DNA from 3 places in the Porphyromonas somerae genome. Region 1 is predicted to be linked to each of the others. Evidence: riboswitches for the same ligand, from Rfam matches in the RefSeq annotation. Region 1 holds a riboswitch; each other region holds the start of a gene.
The links. A riboswitch is a leader RNA that binds a small molecule or an ion and turns the genes downstream of it on or off. The one in region 1 is predicted to bind cobalamin.

Region 1 (6,334 bases):
AGCGTGGTCACCTACGATGGTCATAAGAGGTTGTAGATGGATTTTCTTATTAGCTACTTTATCCTCTACCATCTTTAGTTCACCAACGAGGTAGTCAAATAGCATTGCTGGATAGTCCACAGTAGCTACATATACATAGCCATGTCCGTAGTTTTCCTTAGCATACTTTTGCATCTCTTGCTCTAGCATCTTATACTTTTGGTTGGCATACTCGTAGTTCTCCTCAGGGTTACCGTGTCCCATAAAGGCGACTGCCTCACCCTTCTGGATATGCTCCTTATGATCATCCACTAGGATCTTAGCTACCTTTTGGATATCCTCTTTAGAGTAGAGAAGAGGGTGACCTAGCACAGCATCATTACGACCTTTTCGATCATCAACCAACTTTACGTTGTACTCCTTCTTCACATAAGCGTCCCTTAGAAGTGTAAACTCCTCACCTGGGATAACGTGGAATGACTGTACATGGACATTCTTGTAGTTCTTCTTCAAGAAGCTTTGCATCCACATTGCAGGTGGAATAAACTCCTTTCCTTGAGCCTGCATACGGTTAATAATAATCCTAGAAGTATAGGAGAGGTAAAGGTCGGTATTGGGGAATTGCTTTTGGAAAAATGCCTTTTGCTTATCAAAGGTTTGCTGTGGCACATCATAGGTAGAGCCAAAGGTCACTAGTAGTAGAGCAGTGTCGTGCTTCTTTGGGAAAGCGTCGGCAGGGTTTTGTGTAGGAGCTTTTACCTCTTCATCACAGGCAGTAAATGCCATTGCTGTCATAGCTAGAGCGACTAGCGTCAGCATCAAGTTGTAGTACTTCTTCATAATTCTTGTAGTTAAAAGTTTATTAGAAAATCATTAATCCTTCTTTTGGTCAAAGCCTATCTTCACCGTAGCGAAGTAGGTACGTCCAGGCGTCTTCGTACCGAAGTTGAGCCCATAGGGATGGGTCTCCTTGTAGTCAAAGATATTATTTACTCCTAGCGTCAGCTGGAGATTCCACTGCTTCCAATACTTAAATCGGTGGGTAGTGGTGAGGTTCCAAAGTGCAAAGCCAGGGGCATCGCCATAGTAGGCATAGTATCTATCTGTCTGAAGCCTACCATGTAGCCCCGCCACAAGGTCGTAGTGCTTTTTGCGAAGCGTGTAGGTAGCACCCACTGTCCCCTTATGTTTCGAGGTGCCGTCTATTGGTCGCTCCACGATCACCGGCTTGCCATCGCCCTTCTTGGTGAGCTCCGAATCATACACATGGGTACTGGTATTGGTGAGCGTGTAGCCCATAGAGAGCTTCAGATACTTCACTGGTGCCCACGTCATGGCATACTCCAGCTCCCATATCTTGGCATCCTCAGCATTGATATACTGCATGGCACCATCTAGCTCTCGCCCTTCATCGCTTTGGTATTTAGAAGGCAATGGAACTGGGATTAGGGTAATCATATTATTGAGCTGATTATAAGAGCCGTATAGATGCATCGAGAGCTTCTTGCTAGGGTCATAGCTAAAGCCTAAAGAGAAGTAATCTGATACTTGAGGCTTCAGGTCGGGATTACCCAGATAGACCCTTAGCTTACTCATCATCGTCCGCTGATACTCGTAGTAGATCTCCTTAATGGTTGGAGTTTTGAACCCTCGACCATAGGTACCACGGAGTTGCAACCCACTCTCCCCAAAACGGTATTGCAGGGAGAGCTTTGGAGTGATATGGCTACCAAATGCTTTATGGTATAAATACCTCACGCCACCCGTGACATTAAATAGAGGAGTTACCTGCCACTCATCCTGAGCATAAGCCGAGAGGGTATAGGCCGATCCTGAGCCATTGGGCATACGATTGGGAGCAATCAAATGGTCCACAATCCCCTCCACACCAAAGGTAGCTTGATGGTCCGTGCCAAAGTACATAGAGCCCTTGGCATGAAGTAGGTATTGGCGTTGGTCGCTCTCCAAAGACGACTCTCCAGGCTGATAATAAAATGGCATCGGCACATAATGTAGCCTACCATCATCTAGGACCTCAGGCTGTAAATACTCATCTAGGTACCGACTGTAATAATCATAGTGGTAGGCGTGTCGGTCAAAGCTAGCTAAGAGATTAAAGGTCTGGTAGGCACTTGGTCGGTAGGTGGTCTCCACACTGGCTGCCTGGTCATTGTATCTCAGGTTGAACTGTCTCCACCGTGGACCCCCTGGCTTGTGATAAATACGCTTTTTGTAGAGCATACCTGTGCCACGCACCTCCCACTGCCTATTGGGTCGCCAAGCGATCTCTTGCTGGATACGATGATTATAAAAGGCACTAGTAGTCTCCGTAGTGCTATTTTCGTAAAGCTCCTTCCGGTAAAGCTCCTGCGTGCTATTTTGCCAACCATTGCTCCTATCACCAGAGTATTGGGTCACGCTTGAAAAGGTCTTGTATCCCCACGCAATGGTATTATTCTGCTGCCATTGCCCATACGACCCTAGGCGTGTGCTATTGACTACTGAAAGCGGCGTATCGGTATAGTCCTTGGTGATGATATTGATTACACCCGCAATGGCATCCGACCCATAAAGCGTAGAGGCTGCCCCCTTGACGATCTCGATCTTCTCTATCATAGAGGCACTGATCTTGCCGAGGTCGTTTTGCCCACCCACATCGCCATGTAGCCTACGGCCATTCACCAGCACCAAGATGTAGCTATTGCCTAGCCCGCCAAGAGTGATTCCACTTCCCATACCACTATTCAGAGCATCAAATGAAGGAGATATCGTGGTCAGAATACCATCTAGATTATGCCCCGAGATGCTGATCAAGTCTTGCTTCGACACCACCTCTGTACGCACTGGTGCTACCGCACTATAATGGCGGGTACCTGTTCCTGTCACCACCACCTCCTCCAGCTGATCCGAGAGCTGAATAGAATCCTTAGGAAGCGACTGAGCCTCTGCACCTACCCCATAAAGAGCACAGCAAAGCAGGCACCCAAACACGTGCCATACACTCCACCTTTTACGTGAGCACATAATATAATAACGATAAATAAATACACACGGATACTAGCCTGTTCCTGAGCCAAGAGTATCCATAAAAATACTAGGCAAGTAGGCAGGTCTCCCGACTTAGTCTTATCCCTTTCAATAGAAAAGCCTTCCCAGAGTAAATCCAGTGGCTTCAGAGAATATCTGAAAGGCGGAGGCAACCTACCTCCTCAAGACATTACGGTAGCAGGAACTGTTTTGGATTCTCACCAAATTCCCTATTAAATAGCCACTCATCGTACACAAGTGACCATACCCATCTGCTTTCTGCAAAGGTACCCAAAAGAAACACAAAAACAATAAAAATTAAGATTTATTTTCCACAACACGCAACACGCCACCCACCAGCAGAAAAAAGAATAGGCGATCACAGCCAAAACTGAGATGCAACTAAGCGATCGACGAGTTGCAACTAAGCAAACGGCGAGTTGCAACAAAGCAAACGCTTAGTTGCAACTCAATTAACGCCTTTATACCGCATTGGATATCAGCTCATTATAAAAGCAGTTTTAGCGACCAACACCTCACTCTACTTTACACTAAAAAATAGTAACCTCTCGTGCATCAGCCCAGACAAATCAATAGGCAGGAGTTGCGCATTAGAAAATCCTTACCGAGTGGAATTCAGCTGAGTGCCTATGGTTAAGGACCTCTGGAGGAGGTTCCAAAACAGCACCCGCCAGGGTGCCATTCAGATAGCCCCCGGTCAAGGCTCGTAGAGCCGAAGACCGGGGGGGAAATGGTACGATAATATCAATCGACCCTTGTGGTCGCACCCCCAAAAGGTTGTGCGACCACAAGGGTCGTAGGATTGGTCTACTCCGCCCCCGCCGGTCGTTCGGGGCTTTCGCCCCTCCGACACGGGGGCTAGCTGAGTGGCACCCTCGCGGGTGCTCTTATGCCCATATAAACGATACTTTCAATCAAATCTAACACCTATTGTTGAGACTTCTAATGCGTAACCCCTGTTACTATAGTGGATTAATCAATATATTCTTGGTACCTTAGTGCAACTATTGTAAATACGAGGTAGAGAAGTAAGTATGAATATTGCGATTATTGGCACAGGATATGTGGGGCTAGTGAGTGGCACCTGCTTTGCGGAGATGGGGGTAAATGTCTGCTGCATTGATAAGGATCAAACCAAGATTGAAGCACTCAGAAGGGGAGAAATACCAATATACGAGCCAGGACTGGCCGAGCTAGTGGCTAAGAATAGAGCCCAAGGACGTCTCTCCTTTTACACAGATTTGGGAGAGGTGATCAATGAGGTAGACATCCTCTTTATTGCTGTCGGCACCCCTACTGGCGAGGGCGGGGAAGCCGACCTTCAGTATGTATTTGCTGTAGCCGAGGAGATAGGACAATTGGCCACCAAGCACCTATTGGTGGTGACCAAGAGCACCATACCAGTGGGGACTACAGATCGGGTGGAGGAGATAATAAGGGCTGGGTATGCCAAGCGAGGGCTCGCAACACTCGAGCTAGACATGGCAAATAACCCTGAATTCTTAAAGGAGGGGGCAGCGATCAAAGACTTTATGAGCCCCGATCGTGTAGTGGTGGGGTACAAAAGCGACTATGCCAAGGAGCTGTTGCATCGGCTCTACAGACCCTTTCTGCTTAATAATTATCGTGTTATCAGCATGGATATCCACTCTTCGGAGCTCACTAAGTATGCCTCCAATGCGATGCTCGCCACTCGCATCAGTTTTATGAACGAGCTGGCCAACCTAGCAGAAGCAATAGGGGCAGATATCTCTCTTGTTCGGGAGGGTATGGGTTCGGACAAACGCATCGGTAAGGCCTTTTTGTACCCCGGCTGTGGCTATGGGGGCTCTTGCTTTCCAAAGGATGTACAGGCACTCGCCAGCACTGGCCGTGAGCATGGCCGGCCACTGACCATTATTGAGCAGGTGCATAAGGTGAATGAGTGGCAGAAGCTACGCCCCTACGAAAAAGTGGTAGAGCACCTAGGCGACCTCAAGGGGAAAAAGGTGGCAGTATGGGGACTGGCTTTTAAGCCTGAGACGGATGATATGCGACAAGCACCCTCTATCGTGGTGATTAATGAGCTGATCAAGGCAGGGGCAGAGGTATCCGCTTTTGATCCAATCGCCATTGAGAATGCCCGCAACATCTTGCCCTCGGGTGTCACTTATGGGCAAGATATATATGATGCGGTAGAGGGAGCAGATGCCCTTATTCTACTGACTGAGTGGAAGCAGTTTAGGCTCCCCAATTGGAAGCGTGTCAAGGAGCTAATGCGTGGAAATCTAGTAGTAGACGGGCGAAACATCTATCCGATGGAGGAGCTGGAGGCACTCGGCTTGGTATATACGGGAATAGGAATTAACTAATTAATAACAACAAAAGAATTATGAGAAAGTATTTTATCTATCTAGGAATTGCACTTGCAGGTATTGCTCTAAGTAGCTGCAGTAGTAAGCAAAAGACAAATGACGAGCAAACAGCAACCACCACAACTGAAACAGCCGTAGTGGCAGATGAGGGAGTGGACTTCTTTAAGGCTGTTCCTAAGGAGCAACTCGAGGGCGAGTGGACTGTCCAAAAGATCGGGGAGACGGAGATGACTGAGGTGAGCCTCACCCTCTCTTTTGACATTGCCAAGAATCGCTTCGCAGGCAACTTTGGCTGCAATGACTACATGGGCAACCTTGAATTTGACGACCCCACCGATGATGACTATGATGCCACGGAGATCGACTTCGATGACCTTGCTGGCACCCTAGCCCTCTGCGAGCATATGGATATTGAGAAGCAATTCACTCAGCTCCTCGATAAGGTTGAGCACTTTACCATCTCTGAAAATGGTGAGCTCTATCTACTTGACGACCACCGTAAGCTTCTAGCTACACTCGTACGCAAGTAACTCTCATTTGCTTTATGAGCAACAAAAAAGGCAGTCTTGACATTAAGCCGAGACTGCCTTTTATTATAGAGAGAAGGTCGGTAAAAATGGGTATATTTGCAGATAGTTATTAAGGAACATATATTAGGAAACGTATGCGACATTACCTATCACTGGCTGTGGCTCTCATAGCTATCACAGCAGCGGCTCTGCCGAGCTTTGGACAGAATAAATTGGATAACAGCCTCACGCCCAGAGAGGTTCTTCGCCTAAGAGAGGGTTGGCACTTCACTAGAGAAGACCAAAAGGCGTTTAGCAACCCCAAGTACGACGATAGCAAGTGGTCACAAGTGGTGGTGCCACACGATTGGGCCATCTATGGCCCTTATAGCCCAGAGATAGATAAGCAGTTCTTGGCCATTTCACAAGATGGTCAGAATACAC
Region 2 (6,334 bases), 760 kb from region 1:
CAAGACACGGCTAAAGCCATTGGCAAGCTGTAGCTCCAGGTGCTCCGCCACCGTACGCCCTTGTGGCAGTGTGATGGGGGCACAAACCATATACTTACTCCCCTCGGGAAGACTATTGACATACTCCAGCACATCTCTCGTGGTGTGCCGCTTCACCTCCTGACCACTGATGGGGCTAAAGGTATGTCCTACCCTCGCATAGAGCATTCGGAGGTAGTCGTAGATTTCAGTGACGGTGCCGACGGTAGAGCGAGGGCTACGATTAAACTTCCTCTGCTCAATCGCAATGGCCGGTGGAATGCCACTGATCAGATCGGCTTCGGGCTTTGCCATTTTGCTGACAAACTGACGTGCGTAGACGCTTAGGCTCTCTACATACCTTCGCTGTCCCTCGGCATAGAGCGTATCAAAGGCGAGCGACGACTTACCGCTACCGCTCAGCCCTGTAATCACAATCAATTGGTCGCGCGGGATATCTAGCGACACCCCCTTGAGGTTATGCACCCTTACCCCCTTAAGTATGATATCATTCATTATATATATACACTTGAAATATCTACAAAACTACTAAAATTATCAGAGCCACTACCCAGTGCCCCATTTTATTGTGCAAAATAGTCGGTTACTTGCAAAATAATAGGTACCTTTGCGGTTGCGTTTCACCCCGTAGGGTCGTGTACCCGTGTCGGGAGACCGTGGGGCGCAGAGTTTAATCACTAATTATTTACAAATCAAAGATGGCAACAGTTATCAGATTGCAAAGACACGGTCGCAAGGGTTACCCTGTATACAAGATTGTAGTGACCGACAAGCGTGCCCCTCGTGATGGCCGCTTCGTAGAGATTTTGGGGACTTATAACCCTAATACCCACCCAGCAACTATCGACCTGAAGTTCGATAGAGCACTCTATTGGGTGAACGTGGGTGCCACCCCATCCGATACCGCACGCAGCATCCTCTCACGCGAAGGTGTGATGATGATGAAGCACCTACAAGGCGGTGTGAAGAAGGGTGTATTTTCAGAGGAAGAGGCTCAGAAGCGCTTTGAGGCGTGGAAGCAAGGCAAGAACTCTGAGGTAGCTCAGATCAAGAGCAAGGACGAGGCAGCTAAGCGTGAAGCAGCTAAGAAAGCACTAGAGGCTGAGCGTGAGGTGAATAAGGCTCGTGAGGCTGCTCTAGCTGAGAAGAAGGCTGAGGAGGAGAAGGCAAAGGCAGAAGCTGAAGCAGCTGCAAAGGCTGAGGCAGAGGCTGCTACCGAAGCTGAGGCTCCAGCAGAGGAGGCTCCCGCTACTGAAGAGTAAGCGACGTCGCCTAGCATACAAAAAGGGGTGGTGCAACCAACAGTTGCACCACCCCTTTATATTTAAGCAGCTCGCCTACGTGAGATGCACTCTACAGAACATAAATTTCAAATAGATCATTTGAATCTACGGCCTAACTATTCTCTTTGATATTTAGGACAATTTGAAATCTTTTGGTTACATTTGCAAAGAATATAAGATGTTAACGGTGCCATAACCCTATCCTTAGGGCGATTGGTGAAAAGGAAACTAGGTGCAAATCCTAGACAGTACCCGCTGCTGTAAGCTCCAAATAGCTTAGCTAATCTATCAAAATACCACTTAGAGCATAGTGTCTCTTGGGAAGGTGTGCGAAAGCTGGAGTAAGTCAGAAGACCTGCCGATAACTGCTTTAATGGCTTCCGAGGCACTGAAGCATTAGAGATAGAGGGATACTTATTAAGCTTACAATGTTGCATTGGCAACGGCTAATTCTAGAGAAACAAAAACATAATTAACTCCTAAACTCTAGTCAACCTGCTACTCTATTACATCTCCGCACGAAAGCCATTTGACACTGAATAAATGTATTCAGCGATCGCCATACCAATGGAGGCTGCTGATTATAAGAAACTTAGAATAGATGTAATGAGTATGAGAACAAAGAAAGTCTGGCTATTTCTAGCACTGGTGGGCCTCTTATTCTCGGGTTGCTATCGATACGATGATTGTGACCTATGGGGAGAGATTGCAAATATCAAGAAGGAGATTGCCCAAACAAAAGCTGACATCTCTACCCTGCAAAAGGTGGTGAAAGCACAGCAAGAGAAAAAGACCATTGATGAGATCAATGAGATTGATGGCGGCTACGAAATCAAATTCAATGACGGAACAAAAGTCACCATCAAAAATGGCTTAGATGCCCCTGAACTTGGGATCCAGGAGGAAGAGGGCATATATTACTGGACACTTGGTGGCAAAGACCAATGGCTCAAAGATAAGAATGGCAATAAAATTCCTGTTGCTGGAAAAGACGGCAAGGATGGAGTAGATGGTCAAGATGGTCACTCACCTGTTATAGGGGTGGATAAAGATGGTTACTGGACCCTAGATGGCGAAAGGATCAAGAACGATCAGGGTAAGGAGATACAAGCTGTGGGAAAAGATGGCGACTCCTTTTTCCAATCTGTCCGAAATGAAAGCAATGCAGTGGTATTTGTCCTTGCCAATGGGGAGGAGATTACTATCCCAAAAACAGGATTTGAGATATTTGCCTTTGAGAAGCCTGAAGGAGAGTACCACTATCACGTATTCAAATTCAATGAAGCAAGGAATATTAAGCTGACCGCTGAGGATATAGCTACTATTGAGGAGATTAAGGTGCCAGAAGGGTGGAGCCTTCAAATCAATGCCCAAAAGAAAATGGTTCGCATCAAAGCACCAAAGCAAACACCAGGGCAATCATACAATGGTGGAATCATCACCCTGATGGGGCTAGGAAGAAATGGTGCTACCTACCTTGCTTCAATTGAGGTGATTGCATCGATTGACTATACAGATCCTGCAGGCACCTTTGTAGTATGCGAAGGGAATATGACCACAGTCAATGGTACCATAGTCTATTACGACAAGAATAATAATGAGTATCTCAATATCTTTGAGAATGCCAATAACCATTTGGAGATAGGCAATGTGGTCCAAGACATGTATATGGCAAATGGCAAGATCTATCTCATCACACAAAATGGTGACCGCATGAATGGTGCTGGACGCTTTGTGGTGTGTGATGCCCGTACTATGAAGATGGAGTATGCCGATTCGTTTGTATTCAAATCTCCTAAGGGAGAGGGCACATGGCCACAGCACATAGTGATCTGCAATGATTCTCTTGGATATGTACAATGGTCCGATAGCAATATGGAGCAGACCTCTGGTATCATCAAGATTGTCTATAAAAATAGGAAACTAAAGATAGATAAGACCGTAGAGGGAACCTTTGGAAAGTTTACCACAGAGGGGGCTATCAAAACCCGTCTCGTCTTCTCTCGCGGAAAAGTTTACGCTGCCTGTGGACACGGGATGGTTATCATTGATCCTAAAACTAACTCTATCAGCAAGCGTCTAGAGTACAAGGGGCGTCAGGCGAAAGGTATCGTAAAGGGAGCTAATGGACATATATTTGTGCCCTTCGCGGGTGAGTTTAAGGGAAATCAGCAGTGGAATACAGAGTTTACCTCCGATCCAATCATTGTGGAGATGGATCATGAAGGGACAGTAATCCAAGAGCATAAGATGCCAAATACTGTAGTCTTCCCTGTGGCTACCTGGAGTCCAGCAATTGGCATTTGTGCTAGCTTTACTGAGCCACATCTCTACTTTGTAGATGTTGCGGAATTCAACGCTTCTACAGCATCACGATACAATTATGAGACAAAGAAGCTCGACCTCCATTATGTGCCAGCGTTCAAGGAAGGCTACTCTTTCTATAATATTTATGGAATTATGGGAGTGCATCCTACCACTGGGCATCTCTGGGTAGGTAGAACGGCAGCGTATGTTGACTCTGATATCTTTGAGTATGATGTGACGGTTGATCCTATTAAACAACTGAATAAATATCACTACCCTACCCAAAGGGGTGCAAGTACGGCAGGTATTGACTTCGCTTACAGATTTAGTGATGAGTTTATCAATAAATAACTTGATTTTATATTGAAATATTGTGTGCAGACTAAAGTAGGAATAATTACTCTAGTCTGCACACCTATCTTTTTCTATACATTGTATGTTAAAGTTGATAGAAGCAACTAAAGCTTTAAGGGGAGTGGTATTAACGATCACTTTGCTATGCTTCACAACCCTCTCGGCGTGGGCACAGCTCGATAGCGTGTATCTACTACCCGACCTTACCGTAACGGCACAGCAACACCGAGAGGTGATTCCAGGGTTGAAGCTTGAAGGCAAACAGCTACAGAAATTGAGTAGCATATCAATTGCTGATGCCGTAAGGTATTTTTCAGGAATACAGATTAAGGATTATGGCGGACTAGGCGGCTTGAAAACGGTAGATGTGCGAGGCATGGGTACCAATCATCTCGGCGTGTTTTACAATGGGATCAAGCTTGGAAATGCACAAAATGGGCAAATTGATCTTGGTAAGTTTTCACTAGACAATGTGGAAGCGGTAAGCCTTTATAATGGGCAGAAGAGCGATCTCTTTCAGCCAGCTCAGCACTTCGCTTCGGCCTCCTCCATTTATATTGAAACTAGGCAGCCGACTTTCAGTAAAGGTAAGCGTACCAACCTTCGGGCACATCTTCGTGCTGGCTCCTTTGCCACGGTGATTCCATCCGTCTTGGTAGAGCAAAAGCTCCCCAATGACTTTGCCCTGAGTGCCAATGTGGAGTTTGTCTCCTCTAGTGGTAAATACCCATTTAGGTACAAGCGAGTATTTGAGGATGGCACCATTGCCTATGATACCGTGGCAGTTCGGCAGAATGGCGATATCACTGCAATTAGGGCCGAGTTGGCTCTTTTTAAGAAAATGGAGGAGGGTAAATGGGACCTACAAGGGTACTACTACCACTCTAAAAGAGGATTGCCTGGCCCCATTATTCGTAACGTATTTCAGCACGGACAACGGCTAGAAGACCAAAACTTCTTCTTCCAAGGGAAGCTGACTAAAAAGGTGAATGAGTGGTATAGCATACAGGCTCAAGCAAAGTATGCCAATGACTATACCCGCTATCTTGATGAAGAGTGGACCAGCCCTCTATATGTGGATAATAAATATGAGCAGCACGAAGTTTATGCCACCATAGCTCAAGAGTTTATTGCTACCAAGTGGCTAAGATTTGGCCTCTCGACTGATGCTAGATACAACACATTGAATGCCAACCTTGTCAACTTTTCATACCCCAAGCGTCTGACACTTATGGGAGTAGTTTCTGGTGAGGTAAGCTTTCGGTGGATTACCTTTCAGGCAGCTTTGTTGGGCACCATGGTACGAGAGAGTGTGGAGCGCAATGTTGGGGCACCACCCAAAAATGTGCTGACCCCCTCTTTCTTCTTATCTCTCAAGCCATTCAAAGAGGTGGATCTAAAGATTCATACCTTTTACAAAAATATATTTAGGATGCCCACTTTTAACGACCTCTACTATACCTTTATTGGGAATGCTGTGCTCCGACCAGAGTATGCTGAGCAGTACGACTTCGGCATAAGCTACCGATGGCGACCCAAGGGCTCATCGGTCGTGAAGTACGCTGATGCTCGTGTGGAGAGCTACTTCAATAAGATTAAGGATAAGATTGTAGCCGTACCCGCCGGTAATATGTTCCGATGGACCATGCTCAATCTAGGTAAAGTAGATATATTCGGGACCGAAGCCAACCTAGACCTCGCTGTGGAGCCTATTGAGCAGCTAGTCACTACACTTCGGCTAAGCTATACGTATGAGAAGGCTCTTGATGTGACGAGTCCCAAAGCCAAGAACTACCGACATCAGATAGTCTATATCCCTGAGCATAGTGGGTCGGTTATCGCTGGAGCAGAGTACAAATCGTGGGGGCTCAACTACAGCTTTATCTACACAGGTAAGCGGTATAATGCTAAATACAATGATGAAAATAGCCGTATGCTCCCATGGTATACGCACGATATCTCGCTTCGAAAAGACTTCCTTTTCGGGAAGAAGCACCTGCTCAGGATCAATCTAGATGTGAACAACCTCCTTAACCAGCACTACGACGTTGTGATCAACTACCCTATGCCAGGACGTAATTATAAGCTAACTCTAACTTACCAATTATGAGAATGAATTATAAACCCCTCAGTGTCGTTGTAGGGATACTACTCCTATTAGTGGTAGGATGTAGAGGAGAGTATGAGATTATCCACTCTCTATCCCATGAGACCAATGTTGGGGAAGAAAACTTAGGCCAGCTAAAGGGCTTCTACCTGCTCAATGAAGGTAATATGGGTAGCAATAAATCTACCCTAGATTACTTTGACTTCTCAACAGGGACCTATCACAGAAATATCTATGCCGAGAC
Region 3 (6,334 bases), 870 kb from region 1:
CCGCAAAAATTCTAAATGCAACACCCAACAAGGTAATGGAGAAGTTTGACCTCGTATACAATGGCGATGCTACAAAGTGGACGAAGCTGGCTAACTCACTCATGCTAAGATTGGCTGTTCGCACTCATTTCGTAGCTCCAGAGCTTGCTAGAGAATACATAGCGAAAGCCCTTGACCCTGCAAATGGTGGCGTTATTGAGGCTGTTGCTGATGAGGCTGTTCTAAAGTCATCAAGTAAGATTACCCTACTTAACCCTATGCTCGCCTCCATAGATTATGGTGAGACTAGAATGGGTGGTACTATTTGGTCTTACCTCGATGGCTACAACGACCCTCGTATCGGCAAATATTTCAAGAAGGGTACATTTAGGGGAATGGAAGGTTACTACTCAATACTCAACACCAATGATATGCCAAAGAGAGATAGTGAATCTGGTGACACTAGTCCTTTCTTTGCTTCTCAACCCAATGTGGAGGCCAGCACTGGCATTTACTGGCTAAGAGCCTCCGAGGTAGCTTTCTTGAAGGCTGAAGCAGCACTCTATGGTTTTTACGAGGGCTCTCCTAAAGAGTATTACGAGAAAGGGGTGAAGCTCTCTTTTGAGGAGAATGGCTTGTCTGGAGCTGATGAGTATCTCACTCGCACAGTAAAGCCAACAGACATCTCTGCTATGACCAATAATTGGTATGTGAACTATATCTATAATAGTAGAATATCAAATAATAATGTATGCCCATCTTGGGACTACATGTCTACAGAAAAGGACGAGCAAGAGGAGCAACTTCAAAAGATCATTACTCAAAAGTATCTAGCCATGTACCCAAATGCCATTGAGGCATGGACCGAGTATAGGCGCACTGGGTATCCTTATATCCATAGACCAGTAGATAGAAGTGCTCCAGCACGCATTGAAGGTCCAGGGCTTCTTGCTCCTGAGCGATTTAAGTTTGCTTCAACCGAGTATTCAACGAATAAGAATATGGCGATTGTACCTGAGCTACTAGGTGGCCCAGATATTGGCTCTACGAGATTGTGGTGGGTACGTAAGGACAGACCTACACAGAATTAACCGAATAAAGCAGATAAAATGATGAATAGAAAGAATCAAATATTCCTAGTCACTTTGCTAGGTCTCATTCTCTCCTTTGTAGGCTGTCAAAACGGATTGACTCCCGAGAGAATTCCTTTCGAAAACCAAGAAGGGCTTAAGCGTCACCTACCAAAGATAGAAGTGACCAGTGAGGATCAATTGACTCCGACAGAGAAAGCATACTATGCTGCCATCCGTGAGTACAAGAAAACCCCTCACGTCAAGGGCTTTGGATGGTTTGGCAACTGGACAGGTAAAGGAGACAACCCACAGAACTACCTAAAGTTTATCCCTGATAGTGTAGACTTCGTATCTCTATGGGGATGTAGGGGTAATCTAACACCTGAGCAGCAGACCGACCTTAAGTTTTTCCAAAACGTGATGGGCTCTAAGGCACTGCTATGCTGGATCGTACAGAACCTTGGAGACCAGATGACCCCTCCAGGATTAGACCCATACGATTACTGGGTAGACCAAAAAGGTGGTGGAGACTTTAAGAAGGGTGTAGAGGCCTATGCCCTTGCGATCTGCGATACTATTATTAAGTATGATCTCGATGGTTTTGACATCGATTACGAGCCAGGTTATGGACACTCTGGATCACTCGCTAATTGGCTAGAGATTGGACCTGATGAGGGTCAAAACAATAATATGTATGTCTTCATCAAGACTATGTACGATAAGCTCAACCCCCTTGGCAAGATGATTGTGATGGATGGTCAGCCAGATAAGCTGAGCACTGAGACCTCAAAGATGATCGACCATTATATCTACCAGGCATATTGGGAAAGACATACCAGCTATGTTCAGCGTAAGATAAGCAAGCCTCATCTAACTGATTGGGAACGCAAAACAATCATTACAGTAGAGTTTGAGCAAACTTGGCGAAATGGAGGTGTCACTGGCTACATATCAAGTGCTCACCCTGAGTTCAACGGCAAGCCAGGAGCTCAGATCTTTGACTATGCAACACTAGACCTTCCTAGTGGCCTACGCATCGGCGGTATTGGTACCTATCACATGGAGTATGATTATCCAAATGATCCTCCATATAAGTGGTTGCGTACAGCCCTCTACATGGGTAATGTGAAATACCCAGGAAACTATCAGTAATAATGGACTCTATAGACATTGTAAGATGAATAATATTGCAAAATCAATAATTGTATCGGCATTAACGCTTGCGTCATTTGCCTTGACGTCCTGCCAAGATGAATTATACAATAAACCAAAGCAAGCTCCTGGTGAGCTAACTCGTCAAAGTGTATATATCAAGGGTGGTTCTACTATCCAATCATTCTTTGTAGAGAAAGAGGATGTAGTAGTTAATGACATTAAGGTCGCTTTGACTCACTTACCTTCCGAAGAGGTAAAGGTAGGAGTGGAAGCTGGAAATGCTACCCAATTGGAGGCCTATAACAAAGCTCATGGGACTACCTATGTAATGTTGCCTGCAGAGATGTATAGCATAGATAAAGAGATAGCTTTCGAAAGTGGCGAATCCATCAAATCTTTGGGCTTGAAAATTAAAGACCTCGTCTTTAATCCTGCGTACACTTATGCTCTTCCTATAAAGTTGACAAACTCAAATAAGTGCATTATTGATGCCGAGAGCGAGGTTCTTCTTGTCCTAGAGCAGAGAATCAGCACAAAGGCTCTTAGAATAGTTGGCTCTGGCTCGGAGGATGGATCTATGTTCCCCAACGACTTTAAGGTAGACACTTGGACACTTGAAGTGATGGTGAATAGAGCTTCATATAATGAAAATAACCGCTCAATCTGTGGTACCAAGCTGGTAACAGGCTCTAGTATGAACGACGAGATCTACATTCGCTTTGGTGACGTAACTATTAAGCCTAATCAGCTACAGATAAAGACTGGAAATTCACAGATTGATATTCCTGAGGAAGCTTTGGCAGCAGAGCCAAATACCTGGTATATGCTCGGCTTTAAGTACGATGGTAAGGCTAATTCAGTATATGTCAATGGTGTGAAAGTCATAGAGCGCGAGATCCGTACTGGAGCTTATGGACTCACTGGTTTCTGGATTGGCGGTAGCAATGAGCTGATTCGTGAGGTACGCTTCTGGAAGTCGGCACGTACCGACAAGGAGATCCTCGACAACACCTGGAAGCTAGTAGATGCCAATGATGATAACCTACTTCTATACTACCCTCTCAATGGTAAAAAGAGAAATGTAGAAACAGGTGAAATCACAGAGGACGAGTCTATGCTATGGGATTGGAGTAAGAGCCAAAAGCACCTAAGCATGCCTAGTGGTGCAAAGTTCGTAAATAACGGTAGCGAACCTTTTATCTTCCCTATTCCATAAATACTTAACTGAACAGTAATAGATAAGCCGAAGGATGAGCTCATTCTTCGGCTTATCTGCTTTTTCAGGACATAAATTGTTATCATCATTAATTATTGTTATCTTTGTAGGGAGTATGGGGAATTAGCTCATCTGGCTAGAGCGCTACAATGGCATTGTAGAGGTGACCGGTTCGAGTCCGGTATTCTCCACTTTCTTTATATCCTCGGCGTTACTGCCGAGGATTTTTGTTTCTGAATATAATGCTATCAGGTCTATAAAAATAGGTATCTTTGTAGTGCATTTGTGGAGGTGATAGAGTTCACCTCTTGGGAAACTGGTGTGAGTCCAGTACAGTACCCGCTGCTGTAAGTCTTGATGGGCTGAGAAGCCTTGACAGCACCCCGATCGTTTGCCACTGCCCATGTGGGCGGGAAGGTACGGAGGTGTATGAGATAAGTCAGAAGACCGACAGATGCATTTTACCGTATTATAAAACCTATTTAATCAACTTTCGGGAGTTAAAGTAATATGAATAATCCAGTTCTTTACATCATTAAGAGGGATGGCGTGCAGGAGCCATTTACCCCCTCTAAGATTGAAAACGCTATTCTCAAGGCCTACGTAGCGAGTGGCAACGGAGATAATTATGGTGAGGTACAGCAGGTAACTTGCCAGGTATTGTCGCACATAGAGCAGACTACCATTTCGGTAGAGGAGGTACAAGACATTGTGGAGGGCGAGCTGATGAAGGTGCGCCCCGATGTGGCGAAGCGCTACATTATCTATAGGGAGTGGCGCAATACGCAGCGGCACAAACGCACCGACCTCAAGAAGTCTTTTGATGGGATTGTACGGATCGATGAAAATGATATCAATCTGAGCAATGCCAATATGAGTAGCCACACTCCAGCTGGTCAGATGATGACCTTCGCGAGTGAGGTCTCCAAGGACTATGCCTACCGCTATCTACTCTCCCCCGAATTTGCCGAAGCACACAGGCGTGGGGATATCCACATACACGACCTCGACTACTACCCCACCAAGACCACCACTTGTGTACAGTACGATCTGAAGGATCTCTACGAACGGGGTTTCCACACAAAGAATGGGAGTATCCGTACTCCTCAGAGCATCCAGAGCTACGCCACTCTTGCAACGATCATTTTCCAAACCAATCAAAATGAGCAGCACGGAGGGCAGGCAATCCCCGCCTTTGACTACTTTATGGCACCTGGGGTATACAAGTCGTTTGTGAAGCACTTGGCAGAGCTGATTCCCTTTATGGTAAAGGCTAGAAGTGGTGAGGGGAACCTTGAGAGGAAGGCACTGCGAACGATGATTACCGACGCTGTAGGCAACATCATGCCGAGTGCGGGGGAGATTCGCGGGCTATATGATGAGCTCTCCAAGGTGACTAACGATGCTATCGCCTACGAAGATCTGGAGATGATGGTGGCGGAGGCTCGCGAACTAACCAGGCGAGATACGCACCAGGCGATGGAGGGATTTATCCACAATCTCAATACGATGCACTCCAGAGGCGGCAACCAGGTGGTCTTTAGCTCGATTAACTACGGCACCGATACCAGTGCCGAGGGGCAGATGGTGATCGAGGAGTTGATGGAAGCGACGATGGAGGGACTAGGAGCTGGAGGTGAGGTGCCAGTTTTCCCCATTCAGATATTTAAGGTGAAGGAGGGGGTCTCTTATTCGGAGCGTGACTATGAATTGGCAATTACCGACTTTGATGCTGCGATGAGGGGCGAGCTAGAGTTTGAAGCACCCAACTTCTATCTATTCCTAAAAGCGTGCAAGACCACAGCAAGGGCACTCTTCCCCAACTTCCTATTCCTCGACACCCCCTTCAATCAAAATAAACTTTGGCGTGCCGATGATCCTAATCGTTATCTGTATGAGATTGCAACGATGGGTTGTCGCACCCGTGTCTTTGAGAATATCAATGGGATACAAAGTTCAGTGGGCAGGGGCAATCTCTCCTTTACCACTATCAACCTACCAAGGCTGGCGATTGAGGCTCGTCGTGCTGCGGAGCGCGAGTGCGGTTCGGTTGCCGACTCTGGCCGGATCTTGAGCGTATCTATCCAAAAGCTAAAGGAGTCGCTACGAGAGATGGCACTACTAGTTGGCGAACAGTTGCATGAGCGATATCTCTACCAACGGAGTGCACTGGCACGTCAGTTCCCATTCATGATGGGCAACGATGTATGGAAGGGAGGCGGTGCTTTGAAACCCAATGACAAGGTAGGCTCGGTATTGGATAGCGGTACGCTGGGAATTGGATTTATCGGCGGTCACAATGCGATGTATGCACTTTATGGTATGGGACACGGCGAGAGCTCTGCTGCGTGGGAGACTTTGCGGGAGTGCCTAGTGGTACTGAATGAGGTGGCAGGCGAGATGAAGGCGAAGTATCACCTCAATTACTCGGTACTCGCCACTCCTGCCGAGGGGCTTTCGGGTCGCTTTACTAAGCTCGACGTGAAGCGGTACGGCAAGATACCTGGGGTCAATGATCGAGAGTACTATATCAATTCATTTCATATCGATGTAAAGGAGGAGGTACGCATCGCGGATAAGATCAGGCTAGAGGCTCCATTCCACGCACTCACGCTTGGTGGGCATATTACCTATATAGAGCTGGATGGTGAAGCGAAGAAAAACATTCGTGCGATCGTAAAGATCGTGAAGCTGATGAAGGACAATCAGATTGGCTACGGCTCTATCAACCACCCAATTGACACCTGTAGGAGTTGCCACTATAAGGGAGTGATCTACGACCGTTGCCCAATCTGCGGAAGCGAGGATATCCAACGCATGAGGCGGATCACGGGCTATCTCACTGGTGACCTCGCCTCGTGGAACTCTGCCAAGCGTGCCGAGGAGCGGGACCGTGTAAAGCATCATTAAC

Region 2: it holds a riboswitch for cobalamin, as region 1 does, so the genes downstream of both, MWL85_RS09290 (DUF5074 domain-containing protein) here and MWL85_RS00800 (TonB-dependent receptor plug domain-containing protein) in region 1, are expected to answer to the same signal.
Region 3: it holds a riboswitch for cobalamin, as region 1 does, so the genes downstream of both, MWL85_RS08920 (anaerobic ribonucleoside triphosphate reductase) here and MWL85_RS00800 (TonB-dependent receptor plug domain-containing protein) in region 1, are expected to answer to the same signal.

Annotation. Positions count from the first base shown of each region.
Region 1 covers NZ_AP025559.1:202,583-208,916, reverse strand. The annotation lists gene MWL85_RS00805 (sirohydrochlorin cobaltochelatase) at 1-819, opposite strand, end outside; gene MWL85_RS00800 (TonB-dependent receptor plug domain-containing protein) at 853-3,003, opposite strand; cobalamin riboswitch at 3,068-3,293, opposite strand; gene MWL85_RS00795 (UDP-glucose dehydrogenase family protein) at 4,062-5,378, shown strand; gene MWL85_RS00790 (META domain-containing protein) at 5,399-5,911, shown strand; gene MWL85_RS00785 (glycoside hydrolase family 2 TIM barrel-domain containing protein) at 6,046-6,334, shown strand, end outside.
Region 2 covers NZ_AP025559.1:2,174,744-2,181,077, reverse strand. The annotation lists gene uvrA (excinuclease ABC subunit UvrA) at 1-534, opposite strand, end outside; gene MWL85_RS09295 (30S ribosomal protein S16) at 738-1,301, shown strand; cobalamin riboswitch at 1,491-1,699, shown strand; gene MWL85_RS09290 (DUF5074 domain-containing protein) at 1,935-3,980, shown strand; gene MWL85_RS09285 (TonB-dependent receptor) at 4,066-6,093, shown strand; gene MWL85_RS09280 (YncE family protein) at 6,096-6,334, shown strand, end outside.
Region 3 covers NZ_AP025559.1:2,064,944-2,071,277, forward strand. The annotation lists gene MWL85_RS08900 (SusD/RagB family nutrient-binding outer membrane lipoprotein) at 1-1,070, shown strand, start outside; gene MWL85_RS08905 (glycoside hydrolase family 18) at 1,089-2,204, shown strand; gene MWL85_RS08910 (BT_3987 domain-containing protein) at 2,230-3,423, shown strand; tRNA gene MWL85_RS08915 (tRNA-Ala) at 3,541-3,614, shown strand; cobalamin riboswitch at 3,690-3,893, shown strand; gene MWL85_RS08920 (anaerobic ribonucleoside triphosphate reductase) at 3,934-6,333, shown strand.